3 regions of the Enterobacter sp. CFEC122 genome follow, and region 1 is predicted to be linked to each of the others. Evidence: predicted binding sites of a transcription regulator. Region 1 holds the regulator's gene; each other region holds the start of a gene.
What was found. The regulator PurR, encoded in region 1, represses purine synthesis genes. The targets are predictions, from matches to a motif close to CANGCAAACGTTTGCNTG.

Region 1 (5,841 bases):
TAGGCCTCAAAATTTGGTGATTCAATAGAAAATTGTTAGCAACCTAATCACTGAAATGTAACATGATTTCTGGCGCAATCAGGCATGCGAAGTTTCCACCTGCGCGCCGTTATCCTGCTCGCGCTGCGCGGACGCCTGCATGCGGTAACCCAATACCGCCAGCGCTACGGTGAACAGCATCACGCTGGTGGTGGTCAACAGCGGCGTGGCAATCAGCGCCGAGACCACCAGACTTGCGAGGAAGCACAGACCCAGCTGCAGGGTATTTTGCAGCGCGGCGGCGCGGCCTGTCGCCTGCGGGAACGGACGTAACGCCTGTGCCACAACGATAGGGTAAATCGCCCCGTTCGCCACGGCCATCACGCAGAAGGGGATCAAAATTTCAGCCAGGCCCGCGCCCGGAATAAACCCGACGGCCCAGGTCCCGATAACGCTCAGGGCATACAGCACCAGCAGCCATGGCAGCATCTGCTGACCTTCCCATTTTTGCAGCGCCGCGCGGCAGCCGTACCCGCCCACCAGGAACGCGATGGTCTGCGGAACATAGCTCAGACCGATGGCCGCCGGGCTGTAGCCCATATCGTGCAGAATAAACGGCGAGCCGGTGAGCCACGCGAAGAAGCTGGCCGAACAGGCGGCATAAATCAGGACATTCCCGCGATACGCTTTGGCGCTCAGCAGGGAGGTGAAGGTAATCGGCGTCGCGTCGGCATGCGCCTCTTTTTTATGCGCGGGCTTAAGGGCAAACGCCGGCAGCATCAGCACCAGCGTGATGGCAAACAGCGTGGCAAAAATGGCCTGCCAGTCAAAGTGCGCGAGGATCCAGCTGCCCAGCAGCGGAGCCAGGGCAGGGGAGAGGCCCACCAGCGGCATAATGGTGGCGAAAATACGGTTTGTGCGGTTAGCCGGGTAGGAGTCGGTCACCAGCGCCTGCCAGGTCACCGCCGCAGCACAGACGCCCACGGCCTGAACGAAGCGCAGCACCAGCAGCCAGGTAGCATCGCGCACCCACAGCATCCCCAGGCAGCCCACGGCAAAAATGGCCAGACCCAGCAGCAGCACCGGTTTACGACCGAAGCGATCCGAGAGCGGTCCCCAGAGCAGCTGGGCGAAAGCAAAACCGGCAAGGAACAGGCTCAGGCTGGCGCTGATGGCCGCGGCAGGGGTTTGCAGGTCTTCCTGCATCGCGGCAAACGCGGGCAGGTACATGTCGGTGGCCAAAAAGCCCAGCACGCTTAAGCCGCCGAGCCAGACTAAAAATCCTTTCCTGGGTTGCATTCTTTTATTCTCCTGAGGAGGCAGGTGTACGTTGGCGCAGAGTGTAGGGAGTGCAAAGCGGCTTGTGAAACGCTAATATTTGGCGTGTGCATTCAAATTTTTTGCAGGCAGAAAATGTGGTCAGATTATTCTCTTGAAGTGGTCGATGCTGTTGCGCGTAACGGCAGCTTTAGCGGTGCAGCGCAGGAGTTGCACCGCGTCCCTTCGGCCATCAGCTACACGGTGCGTCAGCTTGAGGAGTGGCTGGCGGTTCCGCTGTTTGAACGGCGGCATCGCGACGTGGAATTAACGCCCGCCGGAGCATGGTTTTTGAAAGAAGGGCGTTCTGTTATCAAAAAAATGCAGATCACCCGCGAACAGTGTCAGCAGATCGCCAACGGCTGGCGGGGGCATCTCGCCATCGCGGTAGATAACATCGTGAAGCCGGAACGCACCCGGCAGATGATCGTGGATTTCTATCGTCATTTCTCTGACGTCGAGCTACGGGTCTCGCAGGAGGTGTTCAACGGCGTCTGGGATGCGCTGGCGGACGGCAGGGCGGAGATGGCGATTGGCGCGACGCAGGCGATCCCGGTCGGGGGACGTTACGCCTTTCGCGACATGGGGATGCTGAGCTGGAAATGCGTGGTGGCCAGCGATCATCCTCTGGCAGCGATGGAAGGTCCGCTGAGCGACGATACGCTGCGCAACTGGCCGTCGCTGGTGCTGGAGGATACGTCCCGTTCATTGCCCAAGCGTATCACCTGGCTTCTGGATAACCAGCGGCGGGTGGTGGCTCCTGACTGGGAATCATCGGCGACGTGCCTCAGCGCCGGGCTGTGCGTCGCGATGGTGCCCGCTCATTTTGCGCGTCCACGCATCGATACCGGAGAATGGGTTGAACTGACGCTGGAGAATCCGTTCCCGGACGCAGCCTGCTGCCTGACCTGGCAACAAAATGATGTCTCGCCCGCCATGGCCTGGCTGCTGGATTATCTGGGGGACAGCGAAACCCTAAACCGGGAATGGTTACGGGAGCCAGCGTAGCTGGCCCCGTCAAGGGATTAACGACGGTAGTCGCGGAACGGACCGTCCGCAACGGAACGGCGTTCAATCAGGCGCGGGTGAACTTCAATGGACTGCGACTCTTCGCGCTTGTTGACGATTCTGTCCAGCAGCATATTGAAGGCCGTTTCGCCCAGCGAATCTTTTGGCTGGTGAATGGTTGTCAGCGCCGGGGTGAAGAAGCGCGCGTTACGCACGTTGTCATACCCGATCACGGAAATATCCTGCGGTACGCGCAAACCCAGCTCATCGGCGGCGCAGAGCGCGCCCATGGCCATGATGTCACCGCCGCAGAAAACGGCGGTCGGGCGGTGCTGCTGGGAAACGATCTGCTGCATCGCGCGGTAGCCTGATTCCGGCTCAAAGTCGCCCTGCACGATCCAGTTTTCCGGCACGGTGATGAGCGCTTCTTCCATCGCTTTCATAAAACCGGCCAGACGGCCCGCGCCGGTGTTACGCTCCAGCGGACCGGGGATCACGCCAATCTCGCGGTGACCGCGTTCGATCAGGTAACGACCCGCCATGTAACCGCCTTCGAAGGCGTTGTCGATAACGGAGTCGGTGAAGTCCGCGCGCGCTTCACCCCAGTCCATGACCACCATGGGGATATGGCGATACTCTTCCAGCATCGACAGCACGGATTCCGGGTACTCGGAACACATGACCAGCAGGCCATCGACGCGCTTTTGCGCCATCATCGACAGGTAGGCGCGCTGTTTTTCTATGCTGTTCCACGCGTTGCCCAGAATCAGGGTATAGCCTTTCTGGAAGCAGTTCTTCTCTACCGCTTCTATGATCTCGGCAAAATAGGCCGCTTCACTGCTGGTCGCCAGCAATCCAATGGATTTGGTGTGATTAACCTTGAGGCTGCGCGCAACCGCACTTGGCGAATAGTGCAGCTCTTTGATCGCTGCCCAGACGGCGTTGCGCGTCTCTTCCGCCACAAAGCGGGTTTTGTTAATTACATGTGATACGGTTGTAGTGGAAACGTTTGCGCGTTTTGCTACGTCTTTAATTGTTGCCATTAAATGTCACTCCAGACCATATCCTAAACTCCTGAAAAACTTGAAGGTAAACGTTTGCCTTCTCTCACCCTTATCACGCAATCTTGAATTGCGGCACGCCGGGAAAACGACACGGGACGTCAGGAGGGGGTCAATGGCCGGTACGCTAATAAATTTAGCGTGGAATTTTGTCCTATCTTGATGAAAAGGGGAAGAGGTAAAGTGTTTATCAGCCTAAATCTAGGAAGATTTTTGACGTAAATTATGCAAAAATGAGCAGGCTCACTTTTCGTGGGGGGATTAAAAGGAGAAAAATTGATGAGTTCCGATCTGAAGTTTTCGCTGTTCACCACCGTGGTTGTGCTGGCTCTGATTGTCGCGGCGGGTCTGACGGCCGCGCTGCACTGATTTACGCGGAGGGAGAGCCTTCTCCCTCCCGCTCACCTCGATTGTTACTCCTAAGGCAAAAATCTTTTGCCATTTTGTAAACTTCTCATTTTTTGTGATTGATGTCATGCTTTCCGCTTCTTTGTTCTGTGTCACCACATGACACGGCATCCGGAGTTGACGCATGAAAATCAATTTTCCCCTGCTGGCCCTGGCGATTGGCGCTTTTGGGATTGGCACCACTGAATTTTCCCCGATGGGGTTACTGCCCGTTATCGCCCGCGGCGTGGACGTCTCGATCCCTGCGGCCGGCATGTTAATCAGCGCCTACGCCATTGGCGTGATGGTGGGGGCGCCGCTGATGACGCTTCTCCTTTCACACCGCGCGCGCCGCAATGCGCTGATTTTCCTGATGGCGATTTTCACCCTCGGCAACGTGCTTTCGGCCATTTCGCCGGACTACACCACGTTGATGCTTTCGCGTATTCTGACCAGCCTTAACCACGGCGCGTTCTTTGGGCTGGGGTCGGTTGTGGCGGCAAGCGTGGTGCCGAAACACAAGCAGGCCAGCGCCGTAGCCACCATGTTTATGGGCCTGACCATCGCTAACATCGGCGGCGTTCCTGCGGCAACCTGGCTGGGCGAGGTCATTGGCTGGCGGATGTCCTTCCTGGCGACGGCTGGACTGGGCGTGGTCGCGATGGTGGCCTTGTTCTTCTCCCTGCCAAAGGGCAGCGCCGGAGAACGTCCGGAAGTGCGTAAGGAGCTGGCGGTGCTGATGCGCCCGCAGGTGCTCTCCGCGCTGCTGACCACCGTGCTGGGGGCAGGGGCGATGTTTACCCTCTATACCTATATTTCACCGGTGCTGCATGACATCACCCACGCAACGCCACTCTTCGTTACCGCGATGCTGGTGCTGATTGGCGTGGGCTTCTCGATTGGCAACTATCTCGGCGGGAAATTTGCCGACCGTTCCGTGAGCGGAACGCTGAAGGGCTTCTTAACCCTGCTGATTGTTATCATGATCGCCATTCCGTGGCTGGCGCGCAACGAGTTTGGTGCCGCGATCGCAATGGTCGTCTGGGGGGCTGCAACGTTCGCGGTGGTGCCACCGCTGCAGATGCGCGTGATGCGCGTCGCGCATGAAGCGCCGGGCCTCTCATCCTCGGTCAATATTGGTGCTTTCAACCTGGGCAATGCGCTCGGTGCGGCGGCCGGTGGGGCCGTGATTTCCGGTGGGCTGGGGTACAGTTTTGTGCCGGTGATGGGGGCGATTGTTGCCGCGCTCGGTCTGCTGCTGGTGATGATGTCGGGTCGTAAACAGCCAGAAGCAGCCTGCGCTGCGGAATAAACCAAAAACGCAGAAGGGCGAACCCTTCTGCGTGTCTCTTACGCGGTGAAGTTCTTCGCCACAAAGTCCCAGTTAACCAGTGCCCAGAAGTGCTCCAGGTAGTTAGGGCGCGCGTTACGGTAATCGATGTAGTAAGCGTGTTCCCATACGTCCACGGTCATCAGCGGCTTCGCGCTGGTGGTCAGCGGGGTGCCTGCGTTAGAGGTAGACACGATAGCCAGTTTGCCATCCGCCTCTTTGACCAGCCACGTCCAGCCTGAACCGAAGTTCTTGATGGCGGCATCGGTGAATTTCGCTTTGAATTCCGCGAAGCTGCCAAAGGCGGCGTTGATGGCGGTAGCCAGTTCACCGACAGGTTCGCCACCGGCGTTTGGCGCCAGGCAGTGCCAGTAGAAGGTGTGGTTCCACACCTGAGCGGCGTTGTTGAATACGCCACCCTCAGAACTGCGCACGATTTCTTCCAGCGTTTTGCCTTCAAAATCGGTGCCCTTGATAAGGTTGTTGAGGTTGGTGACGTACGTCTGGTGATGCTTGCCGTAGTGATATTCCAGGGTTTCCGCAGAAATGTGCGGGGCCAGGGCGTCTTTTGCATACGGTAGTGCAGGTAATTCGAACGACATTGCTTCTCTCCTTATTGTATTTTGTGTTGCCAATAACCACACAGACAACAAGGACAGGATAGCAAATTGAAAGGGTATGCAAAAGAGGAACTTACCCTGCCACGGGTGTGGCAGGGTAGGGGTTAGCGAATGGTTTTCGGCGTCATCACGCGACGCG
Region 2 (5,841 bases), on a different contig from region 1:
CATCCAGCGTAATGCCGACGGCGTTGTGGATGTCGCTGCGCAGGTTGATCTTTGCCGCGTCCGCGCGGGCCAGCACGGCGGCTTTGTCCGCCACGTCCACGCACAGGGTATCGAAGTAGTGGGCATGGCGCAGCTTAAGACCTTTTTGCTGCAGGCCGCAGGCCAGGATATCGGCCAGGCGGTGAATGCGGCTGGCAATGCGTTTCAGACCAGCCGGACCGTGGAACACGGCGTACAGGCTGGCGATGTTAGCCAGCAGCACCTGTGAGGTACAGATGTTGGAGTTCGCTTTCTCGCGGCGGATATGCTGCTCGCGGGTCTGCATCGCCATGCGCAGCGCGGTATTACCGGCAGCGTCTTTGGAGACGCCGATAATACGGCCAGGCATGGAACGTTTAAATTCATCTTTCGCGCCGAAGAACGCCGCGTGCGGGCCGCCGTAGCCCATCGGTACGCCGAAGCGCTGTGCTGAGCCGAATACGATATCCGCGCCCTGTTTGCCCGGTGCCGTCAGCAGCACCAGCGCCATAAAATCGGCGGCAACGCTGACAACCACCTTGCGGGATTTCAGCTCGGCAATCAGCGCGCCGTAGTCGTGCACTTCGCCGGTGGTGCCCACCTGCTGCAGCAGCACGCCGAAGACGTCCTGGTGATCCAGCACTTTGTCAGCGTCATCGACGATCACGTCAAAGCCGAAGGTTTCCGCACGGGTGCGCACCACGTCCAGCGTCTGCGGATGCACGTCCGCCGCCACGAAGAAGCGGTTGGCATTTTTCAGCTTGCTCACGCGCTTCGCCATCGCCATCGCTTCGGCGGCGGCGGTCGCTTCATCCAGCAGAGACGCGGAGGCGATATCCATCCCGGTCAGATCCAGCGTTACCTGCTGGAAGTTCAGCAGCGCTTCCAGACGACCCTGGGACACTTCTGGCTGATACGGCGTATAGGCGGTGTACCAGCCCGGGTTTTCCAGCATGTTGCGCAGGATCACCGGCGGCAACTGCACGTTGGTGTAGCCCATGCCAATGTAAGACTTATAGCGCTTGTTCAGGCCGGCGATAGCCTTCAGCTCCGCCAGCGCGGCGAACTCCGTGGTGGCTTTCCCCACCTGAGGCGGCGTGGCTAGCTGGATGTCTTTTGGCACAATCTGGCCGATCAGTGCGTTTAATGAATCCGCGCCAACCGTCTTCAGCATCTCCTGCTGTTGCTGAGCATCCGGCCCAATGTGACGTTCAATGAAGGCGCCACGGTTTTCAAGCTGGCTTAAAGTCTGTGTCATGAGCGATGGTTCCTGAAACGTGCAGTGAATCGTAGTTATCTGTAACGCTGTTGCCCGGTGGCGCTAACGCTTACCGGGCCTACGTTGATCTCCAGGCCGGATAAGCGCAGCGCCATCCGGCACAACGTTATTCGTCTTCCAGTAGTGCTTCGTATGCGGTCGCATCCAGCAGCGCGGCAACCTGGGATTCGTCGCTGGCTTTGATCTTGAAGATCCAGCCGCCTTCATAAGGCTCGCTGTTGACCAGCTCCGGGGAGTCGCTCAGCGCGTCGTTGACTGCAACAATCTCACCGCTTACCGGTGCGTAGATGTCTGATGCCGCTTTTACGGACTCCGCCACGGCGCAGTCGTCGCCCGCGCTCACGGTCGTGCCCACGTCAGGCAGGTCAACAAACACCATGTCGCCCAGCAGCTCTTGCGCGTGCTCGGTGATCCCGACGGTGTAAGTGCCGTCCGCCTCTTTGCGCAGCCACTCGTGTTCTTTGCTGTATTTCAGTTCTGCTGGCACATTGCTCATTGAAGTTCTCCTGATAAAAATAGTTAGGCGACCGGCTTACCGGCGCGAACAAAAATCGGTTTGGTCACGTTGACCGGCATTTCGCGGTTGCGGATTTGCACCACCGCCGTTTCGCCAATGCCTGCCGGCACGCGTGCCAGTGCAATACTGTAGCCCAGCGTCGGTGAGAAGGTTCCGCTGGTGATCACGCCTTCGCGAGGATTGCCGTCAGCATCGGTAAAACGTACAGGCAGTTCGCCGCGCAGTACGCCTTTTTCCTTCATCACCAGGCCAACCAGCTGTTCAGTGCCCTTCTCACGCTGCATCTCCAGCGCTTCACGGCCAATAAAGTCACGGTCAGCCGGTTCCCACGCGATGGTCCAGCCCATGTTGGCGGCCAGCGGAGAGACGCCTTCGTCCATCTCCTGACCGTAGAGGTTCATGCCCGCTTCCAGACGCAGCGTATCGCGCGCGCCCAGGCCCGCAGGCTTCACGCCCGCCTCCACCAGCGCACGCCAGAAATCAGCGGCCTTTTCGTTCGGCATCGCAATTTCGTAGCCCGCTTCACCGGTGTAGCCGGTGGTGGCGATAAACAGATCGCCCGCCTGCACGCCGAAGAACGGCTTCATGCCTTCGGTGGCTTTACGTTGCTCATCGTTGAACAGAGATGCGGCTTTCGCCTGCGCGTTAGGCCCCTGCACGGCGATCAGCGACAGGTCATCACGGACGGTGATGTCGATGGCATACGGTTCGGCGTGTTGGGTGATCCAGGAGAGGTCTTTTTCGCGGGTGGCGGAGTTTACAACGAGGCGGAAGAAATCTTCGGTGAAGTAGTAGACGATAAGGTCATCAATCACGCCGCCCGAGGCATTCAGCATGCCGGTATAGAGCGCTTTACCCGGCGTCTTCAGTTTGGCGACGTCGTTTGCCAGCAGATAACGCAAAAACTCCCGGGTGCGGCTACCGCGCAGATCGACAATCGTCATATGGGACACGTCGAACATACCGGCATCGGTGCGCACCGCGTGGTGCTCATCAATCTGCGAGCCGTAGTGCAGCGGCATCATCCAGCCGTGGAAGTCCACCATGCGGGCGCCGCATAACACGTGTTGTTCGTACAAAGGAGTCTGTTGAGCCATCTTGTCCTCGTTGAAAAATTCACCGTGAAACCCGGTATCGGCCCCGCTTTCGGGCACCGACGCAAACGTTCTCTTTTACCTGAACTTACCACCGAAAACGGCGGTTAACCATAAGGCAAAACAGGTCATCACATTAGCTTATGACCAAAAAACGCTGAAAAGCCTACAGAGTTATCCACTGGAAAAATGCGATTAACCCCGCACAAAATTAACAATGATCTAACAGGATTTAGCACATGGTGATATTTCGTGCGGAAAAACGGGCCGAATTTCTGTAACGAGAAAAACACGACATTAGATTATCTAATGCGAAAAATGACGTGAAATTAGAATATTTCAAACGAGGGAATTTCCCCGGCGCAGAGGCCGGGAAAAGAAAGTGTGACAGGGGTCTACATTAACGCAGCCAGTCCGGGAGGTCGTTCAGACCCATCGCCTGACGGAGGAGTTGGGGTTTAACACCCGGAAGAGTGTCAGCAAGCTTAAGGCCGATGTCGCGCAGCAATTTCTTCGCCGGATTTGACCCGGCAAACAGCTCGCGGAAGCCCTGCATACCCGCCAGCATCATTGCCGCGCTGTGCTTGCGGCTGCGCTCGTAGCGACGCAGGTAGAGATGCTGGCCGATATCTTTGCCTTCACGATGCAGGCGACGCAGCTCTTCTACCAGCTCCGCCGCGTCCATAAAGCCAAGGTTAACGCCCTGCCCGGCCAGCGGATGGATGGTATGCGCCGCATCGCCCACCAGCGCCAGACGGTGCGCCGCAAACTGGCGCGCGTAGCGGCCGGTTAACGGGAATACCTGACGCTCGCTTTCAAGCGTGCACAGGCCAAGGCGGTTATCAAAGGCCACGCACAGCGCCTGGTTAAAGGCCTCCGGCGTCGCCTCATGCATCTGCTGGGCTTTTTCCGGCACCAGGGACCAGACAATTGAGCACAGGTGCGGATCGGCAAGCGGCAGGAACGCCAGTATGCCATCGTTGTGGAAAATCTGGCGCGCCACGCCTCCGTGCGCCTCTTCGGTACGGATCGTCGCGACCAGAGCATGATGGCGGTAATCCCAGTATGTCAGCGGGATATCGGCTTTATTACGCAGCCAGGAGTTGGCACCGTCAGCACCGACCACCAGACGCGCGGTCAGCATGTCGCCACTCTGCAGGGTGATAAACGCCTCGTTTTCGCCCCACGCCACCTGCTGGATCTGCGCAGGCGCAATCAGCGTCACGTCGCTGCACTGCTGTGCTTTCTGCCAGAGCGCGTGGTGGATCACCGCGTTTTCAACGATGTGCCCCAGATGGCTATAGCCCATGCTTTCATCGTCAAAAGCAATATGACCAAAGCTGTCTTTATCCCACACTTCCATGCCGTGATAGCAGCTGGCACGGTGTGCCACAATATCTGACCAGACGCCAAGGTGCGTCAGCAGCTTTTCGCTGGCCGCATTGATCGCCGAGACGCGGAGTTCAGGCGGCGCATCCGGTGCAACGGGCTGAGGCTGCTTTTGCTCCAGCACCGCCACGCGCAGGCCGCTGCCCTGTAATCCGCAGGCCAATGCCAGTCCAACCATTCCGCCGCCAACGATGGCGACATCAACATTTTGCACGGTGATAACTCCTTAACGCGCGACCCAACCCAGGGTCCGCTGCGCCAGCACGTCACGTGCCGGAATGAATAATTCCATCGCCATCAGCCCAAGGTTGCGACCCGCAACCAGCGGTGCCCAGCGATTGGCAAAAAGATGAACCAGACCATCGGTCACACCGATGGTGGCCTCTTTATCCGCCTGTCGGCGCTTCTGGTAATGACTCAGCACCGAATAGGCCCCACAGTCTTTTTGCTCGCCCCACGCCTGCACCAGTGATTCGGCCAGGCTCATGACATCGCGTAAGCCAAGGTTGAAACCTTGCCCCGCGATGGGGTGCAGCGTCTGCGCAGCGTTACCGACAAGCGCCAGACGATGGGAGACAGACTGAGACGCCGTGGTCAGCGAAAGCGGGTAGACCGTCCGCTTGCCGGCATGGGTAATACGCCCCAGCCGCCAGCCAAAGGCTTTCTGCAGCTCGGTACAAAAACGTTCGTCGGACCAGGCCTTAACCTCTTCCGCCTTATCCTGCGGGTGACACCAGACCAGGGAACAGCGCCCGTCCGACATCGGCAGCATCGCCAGCGGGCCATGCTGCGTAAAGCGCTCAAAGGCCCTGCCGTTGTGGTCAGCTGCGGTAGCGACGTTCGCAATGACCGCCACCTGGCCGTAAGGCTGCTGGCGCCACTCCACGCCACACTGGGTGCCGAGCGACGAGCGCGAACCGTCCGCAGCGACCAGAAGCTGGCCTTCAAGGACGGTGCCGTTTTCCAGGGTCACGCTGACCGACGCGTCACTTCGGCTCACGCTGGCCACGCGCGCGGGGCAATGCAGCGTGACGCCCGGCGCGTCCTGGAGCAGGCGGAACAGACGCAATCCGACGTCGTGCAGCTCAACAACCTGACCCAGGGCATCAATCCGGTAATCCTGCGCGTCCAGCGTGACAAAGCCTGCATGTCCGCGATCGCTGACGTGAACGGTCCCGATCGCCGTAGCACGGTCGGCAATCGCCTGCCAGATCCCAATGCGGGAAAGCTGCTGGCAGGTGCCCTGCGCCAGCGCAATGGCGCGGGCATCAAAACCGGGGTGATTCGACGCCTCTGGCGCAACGGCTTCTACCAGGTGCACCGGAAGCTGGCCCTGCGTCATATGCGAAATGGCCAGCGCCAGCGTGGCCCCGGTCATGCCGCCGCCCACGATAATCACGCTCATGCGCGCGCCGCTGCCATCAGCGCCTCGATATCGTCAGCGTTTTTCACAACGCTCGCGGTCAGGTTTTCATTACCGGTTTCGGTAATCACGATATCGTCTTCAATACGAATGCCAATCCCGCGGTATTCTTCAGGCACGT
Region 3 (5,841 bases), on a different contig from region 1:
CCCGTGGGCGCCGTGCTGGTCCACAATAACCAGGTGATTGGTGAAGGGTGGAACCGTCCCATTGGCCGCCACGATCCGACGGCGCACGCCGAAATCATGGCGCTTCGTCAGGGCGGTCTGGTGCTGCAAAACTATCGCCTGCTTGATACCACGCTGTATGTGACGCTGGAGCCGTGCGTAATGTGCTCCGGGGCGATGGTGCACAGCCGGATCGGGACTCTGGTCTTCGGTGCGCGGGATGAAAAAACCGGTGCGGCCGGTTCGCTGATGGACGTGCTGGGTCATCCGGGGATGAACCACCAGGTAAAGACTATCGGCGGGGTGCTTGCACCAGAGTGTTCGGGGCTATTAAGCGATTTCTTTCGAATGCGCCGTCAGCAGAAAAAGCAGCAAAAGGCAGAATTGAAGCCGACGGACGGTTAAGCTCGTCCGGCGCCACGGCAGGGTAGCTTTGGGCCAGCCGTTTGGCCTCTGGCGCCTCTTTCTCTTTCTCCAGCAGATACCCGACCAGGCTAATCTGATATTTACGGATATTTTCCACGTAAGCGTAGGCTTCATGCCCGCGCGCGTAGCCGTACGTCAGCTTGTTATACCATGGCTTCTGGCTCAGCAGCGGCAGCCGCTGTTTTACGTCTGACCAGCTGTCCGGGTTGCCTTTCGTTTTGGCCGTCAGCGCTCGCGCATCCAGCATATGCGCATAGCCCATATTGTAGGCCGCCAGCGCGAACCAGATCCGCTCCTCTTCCGGCACCGTTTCCGGGACTTTGGCCATCATATCCTGCAGGTAGCGCGCGCCGCCGCTGATGCTCTGTTCCGCATCGGTACGGTCATTGACGCCCAGGCTCAGCGCGGTATTTTTGGTTAACATCATCAAACCACGTACGCCAGTCGGAGACGTGGCCTGGGTATCCCAGTGGGATTCCTGATAAGAAATAGCCGCCAGCAGTTTCCAGTCAATTTCCTGGGCGTATTTTTCGAACAGCGGCTGCAGGTCCGGCAGGACGCTGTCTACCGCACGCAGGAAGCTGCGGGTATCAACGTAGTCAAAGTCATCACCATGACCGAGGTACTTCTCCTCCAGGCGCGCCAGCGTACCGTCTTCATTCATGGTGTTGAAGAAATCGAGCATCGCGGCAGAGAGGGTCTGATCGTCATCGAGCTGAGTAAACCAGGTCACAGGCTGCTCGTCGGTGACGTCCAGCGCCACGGCGATTTCAGGATGCACGCGCTGGAACAGGCTGATCGCGACCGAATCGGCGATGGTGTAAGGAACTTTCTGATCTTTTACCTGCTCCAGCAGCTCCGTCGTGCCGAGTTTCGCATCCACCGTCCAGCTCAGGTCCGGATATTTCTTCTCCTTGAGCTCGCGCAGATCGTCAATTACCACGTGTCCGGGGGCAATCGTTAGCTGCCGATCGTTAATCGACGCCAGCGAGCGCGGGCGCAGGCTCCCGACGCGGTAAACCAACTGCTGCGAAACGGAGTAGTAGGTCGGGCCTGGCTGATAGTTTTTGCTGCGCTCGCTGTTATACACCAGCCCGGCGGCCAGCATATCGGCATCGTCGTTATCGAGGTCGTCAAACAGCTGGTTGATATTCTGGCGGACGGTGATTTTCAGCTTTACGCCAAGGTAATCGGCGAACTGCTGTGCCAGTTCATAATCCAGTCCAATGATTTTGCCGTTGATGTCGCTGTAAATCAGCGGAGAGTTGAGGGTACTGACGCGCAATTCCCCCCGCTCCTGAATGGCGGCGATACGGTTTTCGGCTTTGCCGATCCAGGGGATGGAAGGCCAGAGGGCCACTGCCAACAGCAACGTTACAATGCCGATGAGCAGATAATTAATCTTTAATTTTTTCAATTAGTTAATTCTCTGCGACGCCGGTTGCCTCAGTCTGCTGTAGCCATGTTAACAATAAGGTTTGCCATTGAATGAGCGGCATTTTGCGTAAACTTGCGCCACTTGGCAACCAATTAGAGAGACAGGTCACATCTATTGTTAAATCTCTTCGTCAATTTTATTTCGACGCAAACGGTTTCGTCGGCGCTCAGGATTCTCTATAATGACGCCCGTTTTCCCCCTTGCGCACACTGAAAGCGCCCCGGCGCTTCGAAGACGAGAGACTTATGATGGAAATTCTGCGTGGTTCGCCTGCACTGTCTGCCTTCCGTATTACCAAACTGCTGGCACGTTTTCAGGCGGCCGACCTTCCGGTAAGCAATATTTACGCTGAGTATGTCCATTTTGCTGACCTGAATGCCCCCCTGAATGCAGAGGAGCGCGTACAGCTGGAACGCCTGCTCAAGTATGGCCCAAGCCTCAGCAGCCATACGCCAACCGGCAAACTGATCCTTGCGACGCCGCGTCCGGGCACCATCTCCCCCTGGTCTTCCAAAGCCACCGACATCGCCCACAACTGTGGCCTGAGCCAGATTAACCGTCTGGAGCGCGGCGTAGCGTACTACGTGGAAGCCTCTACCCTGAGCGACGCGCAGTGGCAGGCGGTTGCGGCTGAACTGCACGACCGCATGATGGAGAGCGTATTTGCCTCTCTTGATGACGCGCAGAAGCTTTTCTCCCACCATCAGCCTGCACCGGTACAGAGCGTGGACCTGCTGGGACAGGGCCGTCAGGCGCTGATTGACGCCAACCTGCGTCTCGGCCTGGCGCTGGCAGAAGACGAAATCGACTATCTGCAGGATGCGTTCGTTAAGCTCAACCGTAACCCGAACGACATTGAACTCTACATGTTCGCGCAGGCGAACTCGGAGCACTGCCGCCACAAGATTTTCAATGCCGACTGGATTATTGACGGCGAACAGCAGCCAAAGTCGCTGTTCAAAATGATCAAAAACACCATGGAGCAAACGCCTGACCACGTGCTGTCTGCCTATAAAGACAACGCCGCGGTGATGGAAGGTTCTGAGGTGGGCCGCTTCTTCGCCGATCGCGAAGCAGGGCGCTATGACTTCCATCAGGAGCCCGCGCATATCCTGATGAAAGTGGAAACCCACAACCACCCGACGGCGATCTCCCCGTGGCCGGGTGCGGCGACCGGCTCCGGCGGTGAAATCCGTGACGAAGGGGCGACCGGTCGTGGTGCAAAACCAAAAGCGGGTCTGGTCGGTTTCTCCGTCTCCAACCTGCGTATCCCGGGCTTTGAACAGCCGTGGGAAGAAGATTTCGGCAAGCCAGAGCGCATTGTGACCGCGCTGGATATCATGACCGAAGGCCCGCTGGGCGGCGCGGCGTTTAACAACGAATTTGGTCGTCCGGCGCTGAACGGTTACTTCCGTACCTATGAAGAGAAAGTGGACAGCCACAACGGCGAAGAGCTGCGCGGCTACCACAAACCGATCATGCTGGCGGGCGGGATCGGCAACATCCGTGCCGATCACGTGCAGAAAGGCGAGATCGTCGTCGGCGCGAAGCTGATCGTGCTCGGCGGCCCGGCAATGAACATCGGTCTGGGCGGCGGTGCGGCCTCGTCTATGGCCTCCGGCCAGTCTGATGCGGATCTCGACTTCGCGTCCGTGCAGCGTGACAACCCGGAGATGGAGCGTCGCTGTCAGGAAGTGATCGACCGCTGCTGGCAGCTGGGCGATGCTAACCCGATCCTCTTTATCCACGACGTGGGCGCGGGCGGTCTGTCCAACGCCATGCCGGAGCTGGTGAGCGACGGCGGCCGCGGTGGTCGTTTCAACCTGCGCGACATCCTGAGCGATGAGCCGGGCATGAGCCCGCTGGAAATCTGGTGTAACGAATCCCAGGAGCGCTACGTGCTGGCCGTTGCGGCGGATCAGCTGCCGCTGTTTGACGAGCTGTGCCGCCGCGAGCGCGCGCCGTATGCCGTCATCGGTGAAGCGACCGAAGAGCAGCACCTGACTCTGAGCGACACCCATTTCGACAACCAGCCGATCGATCTGCCGCTCGATGTCCTGCTCGGAAAAACGCCGAAGATGACCCGCGACGTGCAGACCCGTAAGGCGGCGGGCAAAGCGCTGGATCGCCAGGGCATCACCGTGGCAGAAGCCGTTAATCGCGTGCTGCACCTGCCAGCTGTGGCAGAGAAAACCTTCCTGGTGACCATCGGCGACCGTACCGTGACCGGTATGGTATCCCGCGACCAGATGGTCGGCCCGTGGCAGATCCCGGCGGCGAACTGCGCCGTAACCACCGCGAGCCTCGACAGCTACTACGGCGAAGCGATGGCGCTGGGTGAACGCACCCCGGTCGCGCTGCTGGACTTCGCGGCCTCTGCCCGTCTGGCGGTCGGTGAAGCGCTAACCAACATCGCCGCGACGCAGATTGGCGATATCAAACGTATTAAGCTCTCCGCAAACTGGATGGCCGCTGCCGGTCACCCAGGCGAAGACGCGGGCCTGTATGAAGCCGTGAAGGCGGTGGGTGAGGAGCTGTGTCCTGCCCTCGGCCTGACCATTCCGGTGGGCAAAGACTCCATGTCGATGAAAACCCGCTGGCAGGAAGGCAACGAGCAGCGCGAGATGACCTCTCCGCTGTCGCTGGTGATCACCGCGTTTGCCCGCGTGGAAGACGTGCGTCACACCGTTACGCCGCAGCTGGTGACCGAAGATAACGCCCTGCTGCTGATTGACCTGGGTAAAGGCCACAACGCGCTGGGCGCCACCGCGCTGGCGCAGGTTTACCGCCAGCTCGGCGATAAGCCAGCCGACGTGCGTGACGTGGCCCAGCTGAAAGGCTTCTACGACGCGATTCAGGCGCTGGTGGCGCAGCGTAAGCTGCTGGCCTACCACGACCGTTCCGACGGCGGCCTGCTGGTGACGCTGGCAGAGATGGCCTTCACCGGCCACTGTGGCGTGGAAGCGAACATTGCCACGCTTGGCGAAGACCGCCTGGCGGCGCTGTTTAACGAAGAGCTGGGCGCCGTGATTCAGGTGCGTGCGGCGGATCGCGATGCGGTTGAAGCGCTGCTGGCGCAGCATGGCCTGGCTGACTGCGTGCACTATCTGGGTAAAGCCGTTCAGGGTGACCGCTTTGTCATTGAAGCTGACGGTCACGCCGTGTTCAGCGAAAGCCGCACCACGCTGCGCATGTGGTGGGCGGAAACCACCTGGCAGATGCAGCGCCTGCGTGATAACCCGGAATGTGCCGATCAGGAGCACAACGCGAAGGCCAATGATCAGGATCCAGGCCTGAACGTGAAGCTCTCCTTCGACATCAACGAAGACATCGCCGCGCCGTACATTGCGACCGGCGCGCGTCCGAAAGTGGCCGTGCTGCGCGAGCAGGGCGTTAACTCCCACGTTGAGATGGCGGCTGCCTTCCACCGCGCGGGCTTTGACGCTATCGACGTCCACATGAGCGATCTGCTGGCCGGACGTACCGGTCTGGAAGATTTCCAGGCGCTGGTGGCGTGCGGCGGCTTCTCCTACGGCGACGTGCTGGGCGCGGGCGAGGGCTGGGCGAAGTCCATTCTGTTCAACAGCCGCGTACGCGACGAGTTCGAAACCTTCTTCCACCGTCCGCAGACGCTGGCGCTGGGCGTGTGTAACGGCTGCCAGATGATGTCTAACCTGCGCGAGCTGATCCCGGGCAGCGAAGCCTGGCCGCGCTTTGTGCGTAACCAGTCTGACCGCTTCGAAGCGCGCTTTAGCCTGGTGGAAGTGACCCAGAGCCCGTCTCTGCTGCTGCAGGGTATGGTCGGTTCACAGATGCCAATCGCCGTTTCCCACGGTGAAGGTCAGGTAGAGGTGCGTGATGCTGCGCATCTGGCTCAGCTGGAGAGCAAAGGTCTGGTGGCGCTGCGCTTTGTCGATAACTTCGGCAAGGTGACAGAAACCTATCCGGCTAACCCGAAC

Region 2: the regulator PurR is predicted to act here: its motif matches at 2,970-2,987, upstream of gcvT (glycine cleavage system aminomethyltransferase GcvT).
Region 3: the regulator PurR is predicted to act here: its motif matches at 2,026-2,043, upstream of purL (phosphoribosylformylglycinamidine synthase).

What each region holds. Positions count from the first base shown of each region.
Region 1 is NZ_JBRIQR010000011.1:18,810-24,650, reverse strand. It holds gene punC (purine nucleoside transporter PunC) at 79-1,278, opposite strand; gene punR (DNA-binding transcriptional activator PunR) at 1,393-2,304, shown strand; gene purR (HTH-type transcriptional repressor PurR) at 2,322-3,347, opposite strand; gene cydH (cytochrome bd-I oxidase subunit CydH) at 3,645-3,734, shown strand; gene ACVCAM_RS09655 (MFS transporter) at 3,898-5,064, shown strand; gene sodB (superoxide dismutase [Fe]) at 5,103-5,684, opposite strand; gene ACVCAM_RS09645 (C40 family peptidase) at 5,807-5,841, opposite strand, start outside.
Region 2 is NZ_JBRIQR010000021.1:85,367-91,207, reverse strand. It holds gene gcvP (aminomethyl-transferring glycine dehydrogenase) at 1-1,276, opposite strand, end outside; gene gcvH (glycine cleavage system protein GcvH) at 1,404-1,793, opposite strand; gene gcvT (glycine cleavage system aminomethyltransferase GcvT) at 1,817-2,911, opposite strand; gene ubiI (FAD-dependent 2-octaprenylphenol hydroxylase) at 3,309-4,511, opposite strand; gene ubiH (2-octaprenyl-6-methoxyphenyl hydroxylase) at 4,524-5,702, opposite strand; gene pepP (Xaa-Pro aminopeptidase) at 5,699-5,841, opposite strand, start outside.
Region 3 is NZ_JBRIQR010000022.1:58,964-64,804, reverse strand. It holds gene tadA (tRNA adenosine(34) deaminase TadA) at 1-423, shown strand, start outside; gene mltF (membrane-bound lytic murein transglycosylase MltF) at 311-1,861, opposite strand; gene purL (phosphoribosylformylglycinamidine synthase) at 2,128-5,841, shown strand, end outside.